4 regions of the Methylocystis rosea genome follow, and region 4 is predicted to be linked to each of the others. Evidence: predicted binding sites of a transcription regulator. Region 4 holds the regulator's gene; each other region holds the start of a gene.

Region 1 (4,211 bases), 710 kb from region 4:
AGAATGACGAGCTGCGCCACGACCAAAATCACAATATGGTTTAAGGACATGCGCCCATATCAGGCCGCAAGGCGCCCGAACGCAAGTCCCGCGCGATAGGAAAGCGCTTCCGCGAGATGCGGTCGGCCGACGGATTCAGCGCCGTCGAGATCGGCGATGGTGCGCGCGAGCTTCAAGACCCTGTGAAACCCGCGCGCCGTGAGGCCGAAGCGCTCCGACGCGTCCCGAATCAGCGCTGTGCCCGCAGCGTCGAGACGCGCCGCGCGCTCGATCACCGCCGCCGGCGCGGCGGCGTTGGCGGCGACCCTTGGCAACGAGAGCGCATCGTAGCGGGCGCGCTGAATCTCGCGCGCGCGCGCGACGCGCGCCGCGACCTGGCGCGAACCCTCGCACGGCGGCGGCAACACGAGATCGGCGGCGGTCACCGCCGGCACTTCGATCTGCACATCGAAACGGTCGAGCAGCGGTCCCGAAAGCCGCGCCTGATATTGCGCGACGCAGCGTTCATTGGGCTGGCGCTTGCAGGCGTAGCCCGGATCCATCGCATGACCGCAACGGCAGGGATTCATCGCCGCCACAAGCTGAAAGCGCGCTGGGTAGACGGCGCGATGATTGGCGCGCGACACCGCCACCTCGCCGGTCTCGAGCGGCTGACGCAGGCTGTCCAGCACTTGCGGTTGAAACTCGGGCAATTCGTCGAGAAAAAGGACCCCGTTATGCGCAAGCGAAATCTCGCCAGGCTTTGCATGGGAGCCGCCGCCGACCAGCGCCGGCATCGAGGCGGAATGGTGGGGCGCGCGAAATGGCCGCCGGTCGGTCAGTTCGCCTCCCGCAATCTGTCCCGCCACCGAATGAACCATCGAGACTTCGAGCAATTCCCGCGGGGTCAACGGCGGCAGGATCGACGGCAGCCGCGCGGCGAGCATCGATTTTCCCGCGCCCGGAGGGCCGCTCATCAGAAGGTTGTGGCCGCCGGCGGCGGCGATTTCGAGCGCGCGCTTGGCGGTCTCCTGTCCCTTGATGTCGGAAAGGTCGGGCTGATCGGCGGCGAGCCTGCGCACCGCCGGCTCAGGCCGGGCTAGAACCTGCGCGCCCTTGATGTGATTGACGAGTTGGATGAGCGAGCGCGGCGCGATCACCTCCATATCGCTCGACGCCCAGGCCGCTTCCGGCCCGCATTCGCTCGGACAGATCAGTCCCAAGCCCCGGGCGTTGGCGGCCACCGCCGCCGGCAGGACTCCCGCCGTCGGCGTCAGCGTTCCGTCGAGCGCAAGTTCGCCAAGCACGACGAATCCTTCCAGCGCGTCGGAGGGAATGGCTCCAATGGCGGCCATCACGCCAAGCGCGATCGGCACGTCATAGTGGCTTCCCTCTTTGGGCATGTCGGCGGGAGCGAGATTGACGGTGATTCTTTTCGCCGGCAGCGCCAGACCGGAAGCGATCAGCGCCGCGCGCACTCGCTCGCGCGACTCGGCGACGGCCTTATCGGCGAGGCCGACGACGTTGAAGACGACCGCGCCGCTCGAAATCTGCACTTGGACGTCGACGGGACGGGCCTCGACGCCTTCGAACGCGACCGTCGCCACCCTCACCGCCATCGCGCGCTCCCGAGAAATTCTTTTGCGCAAATTATCGTCGACAGCTTAACTGCCGCGCGATTTCAGCGCAAGAACATTATATGAACATAGCCGCGCCAGCACTAACCTAGATCGCAGATTGCAATTGCCAAGTTTCGGTTCACGCGCTGATATTCTGAGGGCGCGGCGCGCCAGCCGCGCGTTAATCTGGTCTAAGGAGGAGATTGGAGATGAAATTGAGGACGGGTCTCGCGCTGGTTTTCGCGGCCGCTGTGGCTGCCCCTGCCCAGGCCGCCATGCCGCTCGCGCCAAGTGAGACGGCGAGCGCGCCGATCGTGCAAGTTTATGGCGGTTGCGGGCCTTACGGCCATCGCGGTCCCTATGGCGGCTGCCGCTGGGGCGGACAGTGGGGCGGATACGGCGTCGGTCGCGCCTGCCCGCCAGGCTTCCATCTCGGCCCCTACGGCCGCCGCTGCTGGCCAAATTATTAAGTTCAGTGACAAGCCGGGACGGCGAACCGTCCCGGCGCCTCGGCGAGGCCGCTCCCTAATGCCCTCAGGGCTTTTGCCCGGAGGGGCGAAGTCCTGTCCCGCCTCTTGGCTGTTCCGCGGCGCTCGGGGCTGGCGCGTCGCTCGGCGCCACCGGCGCTGAAGATCCCAGCGAAACCGAGAGGCCGAACAGCTTCCACTGACCTTGGACCGGCGCATAGAGCAGTTCGAAACGGATCTGCGTCGGCACGGAGGGGAAAAACCCTGACATGTGCATCATGCCGGTCGACTCGATTTGCGGCAGCATGCTGAGCTGCGGCTCCAAGACGGCGACGCCGGAGAGGTCGAGATTTTGGTTGCGCTGATAGGCGAAGATTTCCGCGAGCCGGGCGGCCGTGTTCGTCTGGAAGCCGGGGGCTCCGAGGTCGCGCAGCACCGTATAATTGCCGGTTTTGTTGGCCTGATCGAGCGCGAGCAGAGTCGAGCGGACCAGAATCAGCACCCCGTTCTTGTCGATCTCGGCGGGCCTGGGCGCTTGCGCCGGCCTTGAGGTCCCAGGCTTAGGCGCCGGCTTAGGCGACTGCGCCGAAGCCATCGTCGGAAAAAAACTCGCGGCCACTAGGGCCGCGAGCAGTATTGTCTTGACCTTCACGATCATGGATCACCAAGCCAGGGTCACGCCCGCACGGCCGGCGACGCCGCCGTATTTGAGGCCCGCGCCGATGCCGGCATTGACCACCGCCCATTCGTTCAAGCGCAATTGCGCCTGAGCGGCAAGGCCGTATTGACCACGGAAGGTGCCGAAGTTGCCGGTGACCGAGAAGAACTTGTTGTCCGGCAGGTAGCTGGCGCCGCCGAGCGCGACGGCGACGGCCGTGCCCTCGTAACCGCGTTGCACCCCTCTGCCGAGGTCATACACGCTCTGCGACAGGCCAAGGACGCCGGCCTGCAGACCTTGGATGTCCTGCGGACCGAAGGCCGAAGTCGCGAGATGACCCTGGGCGTCCGTGGTGGTGAACTTGGTCACGCCAACCTGCGAGGCCAGGCTCGCGGCAGAGGTGATGCCAGGCGCCTGGTAGGTGTTGGCCGCCGTGCCGAGCATGATCTGGCCCGGAGCGTTGGCGACTGCGCCCGCGCCGAGAGCGGTCGAGCCCGCAAATGCAGCCGAGGAGCCGGCGCCGACCGCCGTCGAGCCGAAGCCCGAAGCGTTGGAGCCGACGCCCATGGCCGTGGAAGCCACGCCGCTGGCGTTCGAGAACGCGCCAGTCGCGGTGGAGCCGAACCCACTGGCGTTCGAGCCCGTGCCGGAGGCCGTGGCGGCAACGCCGCTCGCGTTCGAGAACGCGCCGGTCGCCGAGGAACCAAAGCCGGTCGACTTAGAGCCGAAGCCATAGGCGTTCGAGAGAGGGCCCGTCGCGGTCGAGAAATCGCCCACGGCCGTGCCGCCGTTCGACGCGGTCGAGTTCAAACCAATCGCGACCGAGTCAGTGGCTTTCGCGTTCGTGCCGATCGCGATCGCGTTAGCTCCCTTCGCGCCCGCCTGGGCGTTGTTTCCGATGGCGACGGCGTTCGTGCCGATCGCCTTCGAACCCACGCCGGCGGCAAACGAATTCTTGCCAATCGCGGCGTTATTCGTGCCGACGGCGGTGCCCTTGTCGCCGATGACAAAGTTGCCAGAGCCGAAGGCCTGGGCGGTGTCGGCAGCCACGAAGTTGGTGTTGCCGACCGCGGTGGACTTATCGCCGATGACGGCGTTGAACGTTCCGACCGAGTTGGAGCCGTCGCCGATCACGCCGTTGACGGTGCCGACCGCATTCGAGCCTTTGCCGATGACGCCGTTAATCGTGCCGACCGCATTCGAGCCGTCGCCGATCACGCCGTTCAGCGTGCCAACCGCGTGCGACCCGTCGCCAATCACGCCGTTGAAGGCGCCGAAGGCCGCGGAGTTGTCGCCCGCCACGCCGTTGACCGTGCCGAACGCGCTGGAGTTGTCGCCGATGACCGCGTTGGTGTTGCCGGTGCTGGTGGACTTGTCGCCGATCACGAGGTTCTTGGAGCCGGTCGCGGTGGAGCCGTCGCCAATGACGCCGTTGATCGTGCCGAAGGCGTTGGAGCCATCGCCGATCACGCCGTTGATCGTGCCGAC
Region 2 (4,211 bases), 820 kb from region 4:
GATGATATCCTCATCAAGATAGGCAGAGGGGTCGCTGTACCACGAGTCGTTGGAGCAGGTTATCTTCCCGTCCGGCGCCTTTTTCCAGTTTCGAACGCCGATCGCTCTAAATGCATTTTGATAGCTGCCTTCGAATTGGACGATATTCATGGTACCGCCCCAAGAAGAACCGTCGCTTCCCCTTGCCCAATAACTCCATTGACCAAGTACCGTAGGCGGGCAGAAAACGCCAAGCATAGTGCATGTCAGGCCAGCAACGTCTTTCTTCGCATCGTCCCACTTGCCAACAGTGAAAACGTACAGGCATGCGCCCCCGAGCAGCAACACGAGTAAGATGATCGTCATCTGCGCTGCAGCCAGTAGCCGGCTACCGCCACCATGAATCAGCACTTTAAAATTTTCGAAAAGTCGATGCAGTAACAGCCACGCAAGAGCCCACGCGTTCTTCGGCAACCCAATCAACTGATCGTGCGCTACTCGTGTTACTCGTCTGAGCCTAGTTTCTTTGGGGGGAACATTCTTTTGAGCGTTGGCTCCGTCGATTACCGCAACCGCATCGTGGCTCTCTGGGTCCCTCGTTTGGAGGAGACGCTGAGTAACGACATGCCAAATTGATTCGCCGATCCGGCGCAAAAACGTCGCTGCCATGACCTACCACTCCAGTCAAAGTTCCACTCAAACCAATACTGGAAATGCTCGCATATTTTAGATTGAGGCAAATTGATGTCAAGAGAACAGATAATATGCCCTCTCGCTACCTTGCCAAAAAAAGCGTTAACTCAGCCATATCAGGGCGTCTGTCTCCACTACTAATCCCCCATGACCGAAAGCCATCTCGAATCCAGGGCAAAGCCTTTTTACCGGCACCTCTATGTCCAGGTGCTCGCGGCCATTGCGCTTGGCGCGCTGTTCGGCTGGCTGGCGCCGCACGCCGCCGCGCAGGACTGGGTGAAGGCGCTCGGCGACGGCTTCGTCAAGCTCATCAAAATGGCGATCGCGCCGATCATTTTCTGCACGGTCGTCTCCGGCGTCGCCCATATCGAGGACGCGCGCAAAGTCGGCCGCGTCGGGCTCAAGGCGCTCCTCTATTTCGAGATCGTCTCCACATTCGCCCTCGCGCTCGGCCTGCTGATCGGAAATCTTGCGCAGGTCGGCTCCGGCTTCGCCGGAAAACCCGACCCTTCCGCCATCGCCAAATATACGGCGCTCGCGGAAAAGCGCGGCGGCGTCGATTTTCTTCTCGACATCATTCCCGACAGCGCGATCGGCGCCTTCGCCAAGGGCGATATTCTACAGGTCCTGTTGTTCTCGCTGCTCTTCGGCTTCGCGCTCTTAGCGCTCGGCGAGCGCGGCCGCGCGCTGCGGGTGATCATCGACGACGTCGGCCACGCCATGTTCGGCGTCATCGCCATCATCATGAAGGCGGCGCCGATCGGCGCCTTCGGCGCCATGGCCTATACGGTGGCGAAATATGGCTCAGCCGCGCTTCTGTCGCTCGCCGGACTCGTCGGTCTGTTCTATCTCACGGCCGGGCTCTTCGTCGTCTTCGTGCTGGGTGCCATCGCGCGCGCGGCCGGTTTCAACATCTTCAGCCTTATCGCCTATCTGCGCGACGAGCTGCTCATCGTGCTCGGCACATCCTCGTCGGAAAGCGCCCTGCCCGCTCTGATGGAGAAGCTGCAATGGCTCGGCTGCTCTAAGTCGGTGGTCGGACTCGTCGTGCCGACCGGCTATTCCTTCAATCTCGACGGCACCAACATCTATATGACGCTGACGACGCTGTTCATCGCGCGCGCGATGGGCGTCGAACTGGATCTGTCGCATCAGGCGACCATCCTCATCGTCGCCATGCTAACGTCAAAAGGCGCGAGCGGCGTTTCAGGCGCGGGGTTCATCACCTTGGCGGCGACCTTGACGGCGGTCGATCCGCAGCTGGCCCCAGGCATGTCGCTCGTGCTCGGCGTCGATAAATTCATGAGCGAGTGCCGAGCCTTGACCAATTTCATCGGCAATGGCGTCGCCGCCATCGTGGTCGCCGCCTGGGAGGGCGAGCTGGACCGCGCACGGCTGACCGCAGGGCTCGCACGCAAGATTGATCCTTCCGATGTCGCGATCGGCGTCACGACGGAGTGAGGCCAAGGGCCGCCGCCGCCCGCAACCGCTAAGCTTCGGAAAAAGAGAACAAAATTCCGCTGTGCTTGCACGATGTTACGAGCGCTGCTAGAACAAAAATCGAACGTTCTGGGGTCGAGAGGCGCGACAACATCAGCTGTGGACAAGCCGAGCCGGCGCCCCCCGGGACCGGCCTTTGCACTAGAGTGCCACGCGTCAAGCAAGCGGAGAGCGACATGGCGGGCAGCGTCAACAAGGTGATCCTGATCGGCAATCTCGGCCGCGATCCGGAGGTGCGGACGCTGCCGTCCGGCGATCGCGTCGTCTCCTTCTCGGTGGCGACCACCGAGTCCTGGCGCGATAAGAACACCGGCGAGCGCAAAGATCGCACCGAGTGGCACAATGTGTCGATCTTCAACGAAAATCTCGGGAAGATCGCCGAGCAATACTGCCGCAAGGGCTCCAAGATCTATCTCGAAGGCCAGTTGCAGACCCGCGAATATACTGACAAGGACGGCAATCAGCGCAAGGCGACCGATGTCGTGCTGCAGCGTTTTCGCGGCGAGCTGACTCTGCTCGACAGCAAGGGCGGACGCAGCGAGGGCGACTACGACAGCGGCTACAGCCAGAGCGGCGGATCCTTTGGCCGCTCCTCGCCGATGGAGCGCGGTCCCGCCGAGCGGCGTCCCGCCCCGGCCGGCAAGCTCTCCGACCAACTCGACGACGACATTCCCTTCTGATCCCAGACGCGCTCTAAGAGCGACCGTGCGACGCATATTGGAGGATGATGTCGGCCGCCCGAGCGCTCGGCGTTCGACCTGTCTCGAGCAGGCGCGTGCGGACGCGCTTGAAGGCCGCGAGCTGCGCTTCGCGCGCGGCGCTCTCGCGCAAGAGCGGCCTCAGCGCCTCGGCGAGCGCGCGCGGCGTCGCCGCCTCCTGCAGGAATTCCGGCACAATATTCTCGCCGATGACGAGATTGGGCAGCACGATCGATTCGACTTTGACGAGAAAGCGCAGCAACGATTCGACGCGCGAGACCTTATAGGCGACAGCCATCGGAACTCCGGCGAGCGCAAGCTCCAGCGTCGCGACGCCGGACGTCACAAGCGCGGCGCGTGCATTTCGGAACGCGGCGAATTTCTCCGCCTGGCCAATCAGACGCGGCGTCAGCGGCCATCCCCGCAGTTCACGTCGCAAGGTCTTCTCAACATTCGGCGCGACAGGAATGACGACCTCGAAGTCGGCGCGTTCGCGCAAAAGAAGTTCGAGGGCCTCGCCGTAAATCGGCGTCATGCGCCGCACTTCCGCCAGACGCGACCCGGGCAGAACGAGCAGCGACCGCGCCGCGCCGCGATCGTGAGAAGGCCGCGTCAGCTCGTCGAGCCGCTCGACGAGCGGATGGCCGACATAGACGCATCGCGGCCCGCCAAGGCGAACATGCGCCTGCGGCTCGAAGGGCAGCAGCGCCAGCAGGCAATCGACATAGTCGCGCATGGCGCGCGCGCGGCCGGGCCGCCACGCCCATACGGTCGGGCTGACGTAATCGATGATCGGCAGGTCAGGTCGGGCGGCCCGCACGCGACGCGCGACGCGATGGGTAAAATCCGGCGCGTCGATGATGACGAGACAGTCCGGCGCCTGATCGACGACCGCTCGCGCCGTCTGGGCGATGCGCCGGACAAGGCGCGGCAGCCGCGCTAAGACCGGAATGAGGCCCATCACCGCGATGTCTTCGAGCGGAAACAGCGAAACGAGGCCCTCGCGCGCCATCGCCTCGCCTCCGACGCCGGCGAAAACGGCCTCCGGACGCGCGGCGCGCAAAGCCCGCATCAGCGCTGCGCCGAGTTGATCGCCAGAGGCTTCGCCAGCGACAAGGAAGATGCGCGGCGCGCTCATGGTTCAGCGCGCGCGCGAGGCGCGCAAAGCGGCCGCGTCGAAGGCGCCCGCAAAAATTCAACGATCGCCGCAACGTCTGCGTCATCCGCGAAATCTCGCGACAGACGGTCGATGCGTTCGCTCAGCGCGCGCGCCTCTCGTGCGAAGAGCAGGCCATACGCCCGGCGTAGCCGCTCGATGCGCTCCGGCGCAAAACCGCGCCG
Region 3 (4,211 bases), 670 kb from region 4:
GAGCCGACGCCATCTCCATGAAGCTGGCGATGACATGCGCGTTGCGAATGCCTGTGCCCTTGGGAAGAAAGACGACAGTCATCCACAGGCGCTTCGTCGCAACGTCGAGCCAACAGATCGCCTTTGCGTAGCGCTGAAAACCCTCCACCTCGGGCAACAGAAAATCGAGCGGATGCACGTCGCCGACAATGATATCCATCGGCGCCAGTCCGTCGATCGTGCGACGGATGGCGGGCGCGCTGTCCTGCCATGCTTTCCGGTCTTTCTTGAATTTGGCGACGGCGCGGTATTTGCTCTCCGCCTTGACGATGTGAAGCGGGATGGCACAGGCACCGTTCGGCGGCTCGAAGCCGCGCTCCCTGACGAGCTTCTCAAGGTGACGTTCGGCGTCCAGACGGATCGCGGAAATGCCTTCCGACGCCTTGTGCCAGCCGCGAATGCGAGTTTTCAGCGCTTCCGCAATGGGCTCCAGTTCATTCCCCAACCCGACTTCGCGCACCCAGGCGTCGAATTTCACTGTGACGATCGTGCGTTTCGTCCGGTGATCGCTGCGCTTGGCGCGACACAATGCTCTGACGCCGTTGCATTGATAGTCCGCGAGGAAGCGATTGAGCGAGCGCGTGCTGTAGCGCCGAAATGTGCCCGAGCCCTTGATGTCAGGCAGCGGCCTTCCGCTCCATGCGCGAAGGATGTTCGCGTGGGCGACGGAGCCCGGCTTCGTCGCTTCGACCTCTTCGACAAAACGGGAGAACCAGTCCAGCACCGCAGCGGAGTGGGTTGCAAAGGTTCGCGGCATAACGGGCGTTGAAGGGCCGTTCAAATGGACCTTCAGGCGGTCTTGAACGTCGATTGGAAGGGAGTCGACGCGAACTTGATATTGAACGCCAGCCTTCCCGCCGCGACCGTGCACTTGACGAATGTCCAACTTGGCTCCGCGCCAAGTGCTTGCTTGCCCAGCAACGATCCGGGAAATTGCAATCTCAATCGCTCGCTTCGTTTTACCTGTTGCCTCCGCTATTGCGACTGTCGATACGAATGCATTCATGGCGCGCCATTCGCCTTTTGAAGCGCGGCGGCAACAACACGCTCTCGAAGCAAGTGGGACCGCATCCCGTTCCGATATCCTCGCAGAGAGCGTTCAACGGTTTGCCGATTAAGGGCGTTAGCGATACACCACGCGTTAAGCGTTGTGCCCTGCGCCACGAAACCCGCGCGCACCATCAGATACAAATCTTCTGACGGCGCGACCGTGAGGCGAATGTTGTGCGAAATTTGGCCCATAATTGATGAAAAATACACCTGACGATGCCTATGTCAAGGCTGAGAGTGGAGGGACGCGCACCGTTGAGCATTTGCGGGCCGCTCTGAAGCAAAGACGTGTAAAGCTGACAGACGTAGCGCGTGATCTTAATATTCCATACAGGTCATTGCAGAACTATTTTAATAAAAATGACATGCCGCTTTCGCTGTACGAGCAAATATGTCGGTTCGCGCGCATTCCACGGTCGTATCCGATGGATGGTTGCCGGATGAAGCTTGATGTTGAAAACATAAAGACTGCCCTGGTTGATGTTTTAGGTCAGAAGCTGCCATCAGTGAGCGTCAACACATCGCGGGAAAGCGGAATGAATATCGAAATTGGAAATCCTCCAGCGGAAGATCGCGACTTTAAGTCTCTAAGAGCCGCTGCATCAATGATCGTGCTCTTACTCGACAGCAAGTATGATCGAATCTGTGAAGCCGAGTTAAACGGGCCCTTGGACGACGCATAAGGCAGGCGAGACTTTCGCCAATATGTTCGCCAATCGCCTCGCTGGGCGGGAGGCTTTCGCGAATCCAAATTGCATAATTCATTGTTTTGACGTGTTTTGATAAGTTCTGCGGCCACGCGCGAGTTTCGCCAATAGGTTCGCCAATGTTCCGCAATCTAAGTGGCCTGTTTTTAAATCAGACACGGTTTTGGATGGACAAATAGCGATGTCCGCCGAGGACTAACAATTATGTCCGCTCCAATTCGAACAAAAAAAGAACTTGGCAAAAAGAACAAATCATGCACACTGGAGGTCAGGGTCAAGCGCGCTGTCCCCCTTCTCGCCTTGGCGCGTTTGGCCCCGCCCCTCGCAGCCGCATTGCCGCGCCTAGCTAACCGTGTCAGAAGGAATTTCAGCCGTGAGCCAAGCCAATCTCCGCCTCGTGGAAGGGACGTCCGTGGACAAGACCAAGGCGCTCGACGCCGCGCTGTCGCAGATCGAGCGCGCCTTCGGCAAAGGCTCGATCATGCGGCTCGGCAAGAACCAGAAGGCCGTCGAGATCGAGACGATTTCGACCGGCTCGCTGGGGCTCGACATCGCGCTGGGCGTCGGCGGCCTGCCCCGCGGCCGCGTCGTTGAGATTTACGGGCCGGAATCCTCGGGCAAGACCACCCTCACCCTGCATGTCATCGCCGAGGCGCAGAAATTGGGCGGCGTCTGCGCCTTTGTCGACGCGGAACATGCCCTCGACCCGATCTACGCCCGCAAGCTCGGCGTCAATCTCGAAGATCTCCTGATTTCGCAGCCCGACACCGGCGAGCAGGCGCTTGAGATCACCGACACGCTGGTGCGCTCGGGCGCCGTCGACGTGCTCGTCGTCGATTCGGTCGCGGCGCTGACGCCCCGCGCCGAAATCGAAGGCGAGATGGGCGACGTGCAGCCCGGCCTGCAGGCGCGGCTGATGAGCCAGGCGCTGCGCAAGCTCACCGCCTCGATCGCCCGCTCCAACACGCTCGTCATCTTCATCAATCAGATCCGCATGAAGATCGGCGTAATGTACGGTTCGCCCGAGACGACGACCGGCGGCAATGCGCTGAAATTCTACGCCTCGGTGCGGCTCGACATCCGCCGCATCGGCGCGATCAAGGACCGCGACGAGACGACCGGCAACCAGACCCGCGTCAAAGTGGTCAAGAACAAGGTGGCGCCGCCGTTCAAACAGGTCGAATTCGACATCATGTATGGCGAAGGCGTCTCCAAATTCGGCGAATTGATCGATCTTGGCGTCAAGGCCGGCGTCGTCGAGAAATCGGGCGCCTGGTTCTCCTACGACAGCCAGAGGCTCGGCCAGGGCCGCGAGAACGCCAAGAGCTTTTTGAAGCAAAATCCCGAGGCCGCGCAGCGCATCGAACAGGCGATCCGCGAGAACGCCGGGCTGATCGCCGAGCGTATTCTCGACGCGCCCGATGACAACGAGGCCGGAGAGGCCTAAGCCACCCTACGCGTCGTATGCAATCGCACTTCCGGCGCTGCGCGCGCCGGTGATTTGGAACTGGCGAGGGGGCCTGGCGCCCCCGCGCCATTGCCGTTTCCCCCCGAAACTGTCATATCGCGCAGGACGAAGCGCGCGACGGCGCCGCCTGCCGCAGCCTTCGCCGCAACCTCGGGCCGTCGCCTGTTTCGTTGAAACGAAAAGCCGCTCCAGGTTATTGTTTTAACGCGTCTCCCGCATCGGCGCAGAAGCCGCTTCGGCGACGGGAGCGCATTCGCGAGCCGTGACCGCATGAGTGGCGTCAACCAGATCCGCACCGCCTTCCTCGACTATTTCGCGCACAAGGGGCACGAGAAAGTCGCCTCATCGTCGCTCGTGCCGCACAATGATCCGACGTTGATGTTCACCAACGCCGGCATGGTGCAATTCAAGAACGTCTTCACCGGCGTCGAAAAGCGCGCCTATGCGCGCGCCGCCTCGGCGCAAAAATGCGTGCGCGCCGGCGGCAAGCATAACGACCTCGACAATGTCGGCTACACCGCGCGCCATCACACCTTCTTTGAGATGCTCGGCAATTTCTCCTTCGGCGACTATTTCAAGGAAGGCGCGATCGAGCTTGCCTGGAACCTCATCACGCGCGAATTCGGGCTCAACGTCGATCGGCTGCTCGTCACCGTCTATCACGACGACGACGAGGCCTATGATCTGTGGAAAAAGATCGCCGGCTTCAACGACAGCCGCATCATCCGCATCGCCAGTTCCGACAATTTCTGGAGCATGGGCGATGCCGGCCCCTGCGGCCCCTGCTCGGAGATCTTCTACGACCAGGGCGAGGCGCTCAAAGGCGGTCCGCCCGGCAGTCCGGACGAGGACGGCGACAGATTCCTGGAGTTCTGGAACCTCGTCTTCATGCAATATGAGCAGGTGGCGCCGGGACAACGCGCGCCGCTGCCGCGCCCCTCGATCGA
Region 4 (4,211 bases):
CTGCGCGCGCGTCCCCTCGTCGAGCGCCTGCGCGACCGCGCCGCCGCCTTCGAGATAGGGAAGCGTCGCGATGAGCAAGTCCAACAGCTCGTCATCATCGCTATCGCGCAGATAATGGCCGTTCATATTTTCAAGCTTGGCGAAATCGAAACGCGCCGGCGAACGGTGCACCTGCGAAAGATCGAACGACTCGACCATCTCCGGCGTCGTGAAGAACTCCTTGTCGCCCTGCGACCACCCCAATCGAACGAGATAGTTGCGCAGCGCCGCCGGCAAATAGCCCATCGCGCGGTAGGCGTCGACGCCGAGCGCGCCATGGCGCTTCGAAAGCTTGGCGCCGTCCGGTCCGTGAATCAGCGGAATATGCGCGAAGGCCGGAATCGTCCAACCCATCGCCTGATAGATATGCGTCTGTCGCCCAGCATTGGTGAGATGATCGTCGCCGCGAATGATCTGCGTGACGCCCATGTCGTGATCGTCGACGACGACCGCGAGCATGTAGGTCGGCGCGCCGTCCGATCGCAGCAGAATGAAATCGTCAAGATCCTTGTTCTGGAAGACGACGCGTCCCTGCACGGCGTCGTCGACGATCGTCTCGCCGTCCTGGGGCGCCTTGATGCGCACGACATAGGGCGCGCCGGCGGGCGCCTCCGAGGGATCGCGATCGCGCCAGCGGCCGTCGTAGCGCCAAGGGCGCTTTTCCGCCTTGGCCTTCTCGCGCATCTCCTCGAGCTCCTGCGCCGTGGCGTAGCAGCGATAGGCGTGTCCCTGCGCCAGCAGCTCTTCGGCGACCTCGGCATGGCGCGTGGCGCGCGCGGACTGGTAGACGATGTCGCCGTCCCATTCGAGGCCGAGCCACTGCAGGCCATCGATGATGGCGCCGATCGCCGCTTGCGTGGAGCGCTCGCGGTCGGTGTCTTCGATACGCAGCATCATCCGGCCGCCGTGCTTCTTAGCGTAAAGCCAGTTGAACAGCGCCGTGCGCGCCCCGCCGATGTGCAGAAAGCCGGTGGGCGACGGAGCGAAGCGGGTGACGACCTGTGACATGAGCGCGGCGAATTCCTCGATTTGGGTCGGCCCGTCTAACACGGCGCACGCGAAGCGAACATAGATCGTCACGATGATGGTTTAACCAAAGCGTGAACATATGGCTTGCGGAACGCAGTAAGAACCGATATCGTTCTGTTCATGATTTGTTTAGGTTATCGAGCCAGAAGCTGCGGCTCAGCCAAAATCAACGATTCGGCTTGCGGGGCGGTGCGGCGATGCTGACCAAAAAACAAAACGATCTATTGCGCTTCATTCATGAACGTCTGAAGGAGTCGGGCGTGCCGCCGTCCTTCGACGAGATGAAGGACGCACTCGACCTGCGGTCAAAGTCGGGGATTCATCGGCTGATTCTCGCACTTGAGGAACGCGGATTCATCCGCCGCCTGCCCAATCGCGCCCGCGCGCTCGAAGTTCTGCGTCTACCTGAATCGGCCACGCCGCGCACCGCGGGCGGGCGCAACGGCAAGTTCTCGCCGTCCGTCATCGAGGGGAATCTCGGGCGCGTCCGGCCGCTCAGCGAACGTTTTGAGGACGAAAGCGAACGTCAGGTCGCCATTCCGGTCATGGGGCGCATCGCCGCCGGCACGCCGATCTCCGCCATCCAGAATCGTAGCCACACCATCAGCCTGCCGCCCGACCTGCTCTCGAGCGGCGAGCACTTCGCGCTCGAAGTGCGCGGCGATTCGATGATCGAAGCCGGAATTCTCGACGGCGATACGGTCGTGATCCGCAAGCAGGACAGCGCCGACACCGGCGACATCGTCGTGGCGCTGATCGACGATGAGGAAGCGACGCTGAAACGCCTGCGCAAGCGCGGCGCCTCGATCGCGTTGGAGGCCGCCAATCCCGCCTATGAGACGCGGATCTTCGGCCCCGATCGCGTGCGCATTCAGGGCAGGCTCGTGAGCCTTCTGCGGAAATATTAGTTTCTGGCAACGCCGTCATTGCGAGCGAAGCGAAGCAATCCAGCGCTTTGAGGCCTCCCCCTGGATTGCTTCGTCGCTACGCTCCTCGCAATGACGCGTGAATTGCTCCGCCCTACTCAAGCGGCTCCATTGCGCGCGCATCTTCCGCGCTGCGCTCTTCATCGCTCAGCGGCGCGGTAAATCCGGATGCGCGGCGATTGCGGGGCGCCGGCGACCAGGGCCGATCCTCGTCGATCGCGCGCGCCGTCGTCCATTCGACGCCCTCCGCCTTGAACCTCAAAGCCACTGCCCCTGTTTCGGACAGTCTGCGGCGATCGATCACGATTTCCGCCGCACAGCCTAACGGCGCGTAGAGCGGCGTCACGATGACGGCGGCGCGCGCGCAGTCTTCGAAGAAGCCGCCGCGCCCGGCGACGAGCGCGACAAAGCGGCCGTTGACGGCCTTCGCCACGCAACCCGTGTCGTCGCAGGCGACGCCGCTCCTCGCATCCGCGGACTGGCGCGCGTCGCCGTCCGCGCGCAACCATTGTTCCGCGGCGAAAGCGCTCGGTTTTTGCCCCAGGACGGCGAGCTGTCCGGACGGCAGGCGCAGCGCCGCCGATTCTCCGGTCGCCGGCACGGCCAGATCAAACGGCGCGCCGCTCCTCGCGCCCATCAGTCCGATCAAGGCGAGAGGAATGGCGAGCGCGCGCCACGCCCAAGTGCGCCATAGCACGAGCGACAGGACCGCAAGCGAAAGGAACAGGATCGCCCAGGGCGCAAAGGCTTTGACCGGCAGGCTCGCGCCGGGCGCGCTGGCGATCAGCCCGGCGAGATAGGTCACGAGGTCGATGCCGAGCTTGAGATAGCGCCAGATGAAGCCGTCGAGGCCCAGGGGGTAAAGCGCGGCGCCGACGAGCGCGCAGGGAACGGCGAAGAATTCGATGATCGCCAACGTCAGCGGATTGCCTATCAGCACATAGGGGCTGAGCTCATGAAAATCATTCGCCATGAAGGAAGCGGTCGCCGAGGTCGCACATAGCGTTGCGAAGATCGCCGCGCCCGGTCCGTGCAGCAGGCGCTCGGCGACGCTTTCACGGAGCGCGCCCCATCGCCCTTGCGGCGCGCGATCGTCGATGCGGCGCTTCGCGAGATATTCGCCGCGCCATTCGTACACCGCGATCAAGGCCGCCACCGCCGCGAAGGAGAGCTGAAAGCTTGCGCCGAGCAACGCCTCCGGCTCGAAAGCGATGATGAAGAGCGCGGCAAGCGCCAGATTGCGCATCGACAGCGACGGCCGATCGAAGAGAACCGCCGCAAGCATGATGAGAGTCATCACTAGCGCGCGCTCGGTGCCGACGCGCGAGCCCGTGCCGATGTCGTAGAGAATGGCGCCGAGCATGGCGAGCGCCGCCGCCCATTTCTTGATCGGATAATTCAGAGCGAGCGTTTGCGACGTCGCCAACAGGCGCCGAAAGCCGACGAAGAAGATGCCGGCGACGAGCGTCATCTGAACGCCGGAAATGGTGATGATGTGAAAAATTCCGGCCCGGCGGATGAGGCTCTTGGCGTCTTCCGACAGCAGGTCGCGCTTGCCCGTCACCATCGCGGCGGCGATCGCGCCGGCGTCGCCTTCGATGATTCGATAGACGCGCATCGCCAGGGCGTTGCGCATATGGTCGACGTGCGCGAAGAAACGCAGCGAAAATGGCGCCGGTTCGGGCGGTGACATCGTCTCGATTCGTCCAAGCGCGTTGCCGACCGCGCCGATGCGCGCAAAAAATGCGTCCCGCGCGAAATCATAGCCCCCGGGGAGCGCCGCCCGCGCCGGCGGCATCAGCCGCGCCTTGAAGGCGATGAAGTCGCCGGCCGAAAAATTCGGCTCGCCGCGCGTCGTCAGACGCACGCGGGAGGGAACGATGTCGTCTGGAAAGCCTTCGGCGCTCGCGACGCGCAGGATAAAGCGCGCGCCGGCCCGGCGTAGATCCACCTCCTCGACGAAGCCGGTCAGCTCACCGATGCCGACGCGTGGAACGATCGGCGCCGCGACGCGCGCCGTCCGCCAGGCGCCCGACGCAAAGCCAAGGGCGATGAAAGCGAGCGTCAGGAAAAGCGCATGGGCGCGGGCGTGCCGGCGCGTAAGCGCGGCCAAGATTGCAAAGGCGGCGAGCGCGCAAAGGCAAAGCGCCAGCGAAGGTTCACGCTCGGCCGAGAAATAGAGCACGACGCCGCCGCCTGACGCGACGACCAGCCAGA

The links. The regulator LexA, encoded in region 4, represses DNA repair genes until DNA is damaged. The targets are predictions, from matches to a motif close to TGTTCNNNNTGTGTTCNG.
Region 1: a site for LexA is predicted at 1,668-1,685, ahead of EHO51_RS11025 (YifB family Mg chelatase-like AAA ATPase). Genes of this name have one in related genera too.
Region 2: a site for LexA is predicted at 2,222-2,239, ahead of ssb (single-stranded DNA-binding protein). Genes of this name have one in related genera too.
Region 3: a site for LexA is predicted at 2,015-2,032, ahead of recA (recombinase RecA). Genes of this name have one in related genera too.

Annotation. Positions count from the first base shown of each region.
Region 1 is NZ_CP034086.1:2,272,976-2,277,186, forward strand. It holds gene EHO51_RS11020 (ATP-binding protein) at 1-50, opposite strand, end outside; gene EHO51_RS11025 (YifB family Mg chelatase-like AAA ATPase) at 60-1,598, opposite strand; gene EHO51_RS11030 (GCG_CRPN prefix-to-repeats domain-containing protein) at 1,808-2,068, shown strand; gene EHO51_RS11035 (hypothetical protein) at 2,133-2,723, opposite strand; gene EHO51_RS11040 (beta strand repeat-containing protein) at 2,727-4,211, opposite strand, start outside.
Region 2 is NZ_CP034086.1:734,086-738,296, reverse strand. It holds gene EHO51_RS03415 (hypothetical protein) at 1-648, opposite strand, end outside; gene dctA (C4-dicarboxylate transporter DctA) at 820-2,133, shown strand; gene ssb (single-stranded DNA-binding protein) at 2,349-2,852, shown strand; gene lpxB (lipid-A-disaccharide synthase) at 2,866-4,008, opposite strand; gene lpxA (acyl-ACP--UDP-N-acetylglucosamine O-acyltransferase) at 4,005-4,211, opposite strand, start outside.
Region 3 is NZ_CP034086.1:2,231,268-2,235,478, forward strand. It holds gene EHO51_RS10815 (hypothetical protein) at 1-925, opposite strand, end outside; gene EHO51_RS10820 (hypothetical protein) at 1,287-1,772, shown strand; gene recA (recombinase RecA) at 2,170-3,243, shown strand; gene alaS (alanine--tRNA ligase) at 3,535-4,211, shown strand, end outside.
Region 4 is NZ_CP034086.1:1,558,341-1,562,551, forward strand. It holds gene gltX (glutamate--tRNA ligase) at 1-1,047, opposite strand, end outside; gene lexA (transcriptional repressor LexA) at 1,266-1,976, shown strand; gene EHO51_RS07585 (ComEC/Rec2 family competence protein) at 2,089-4,211, opposite strand, start outside.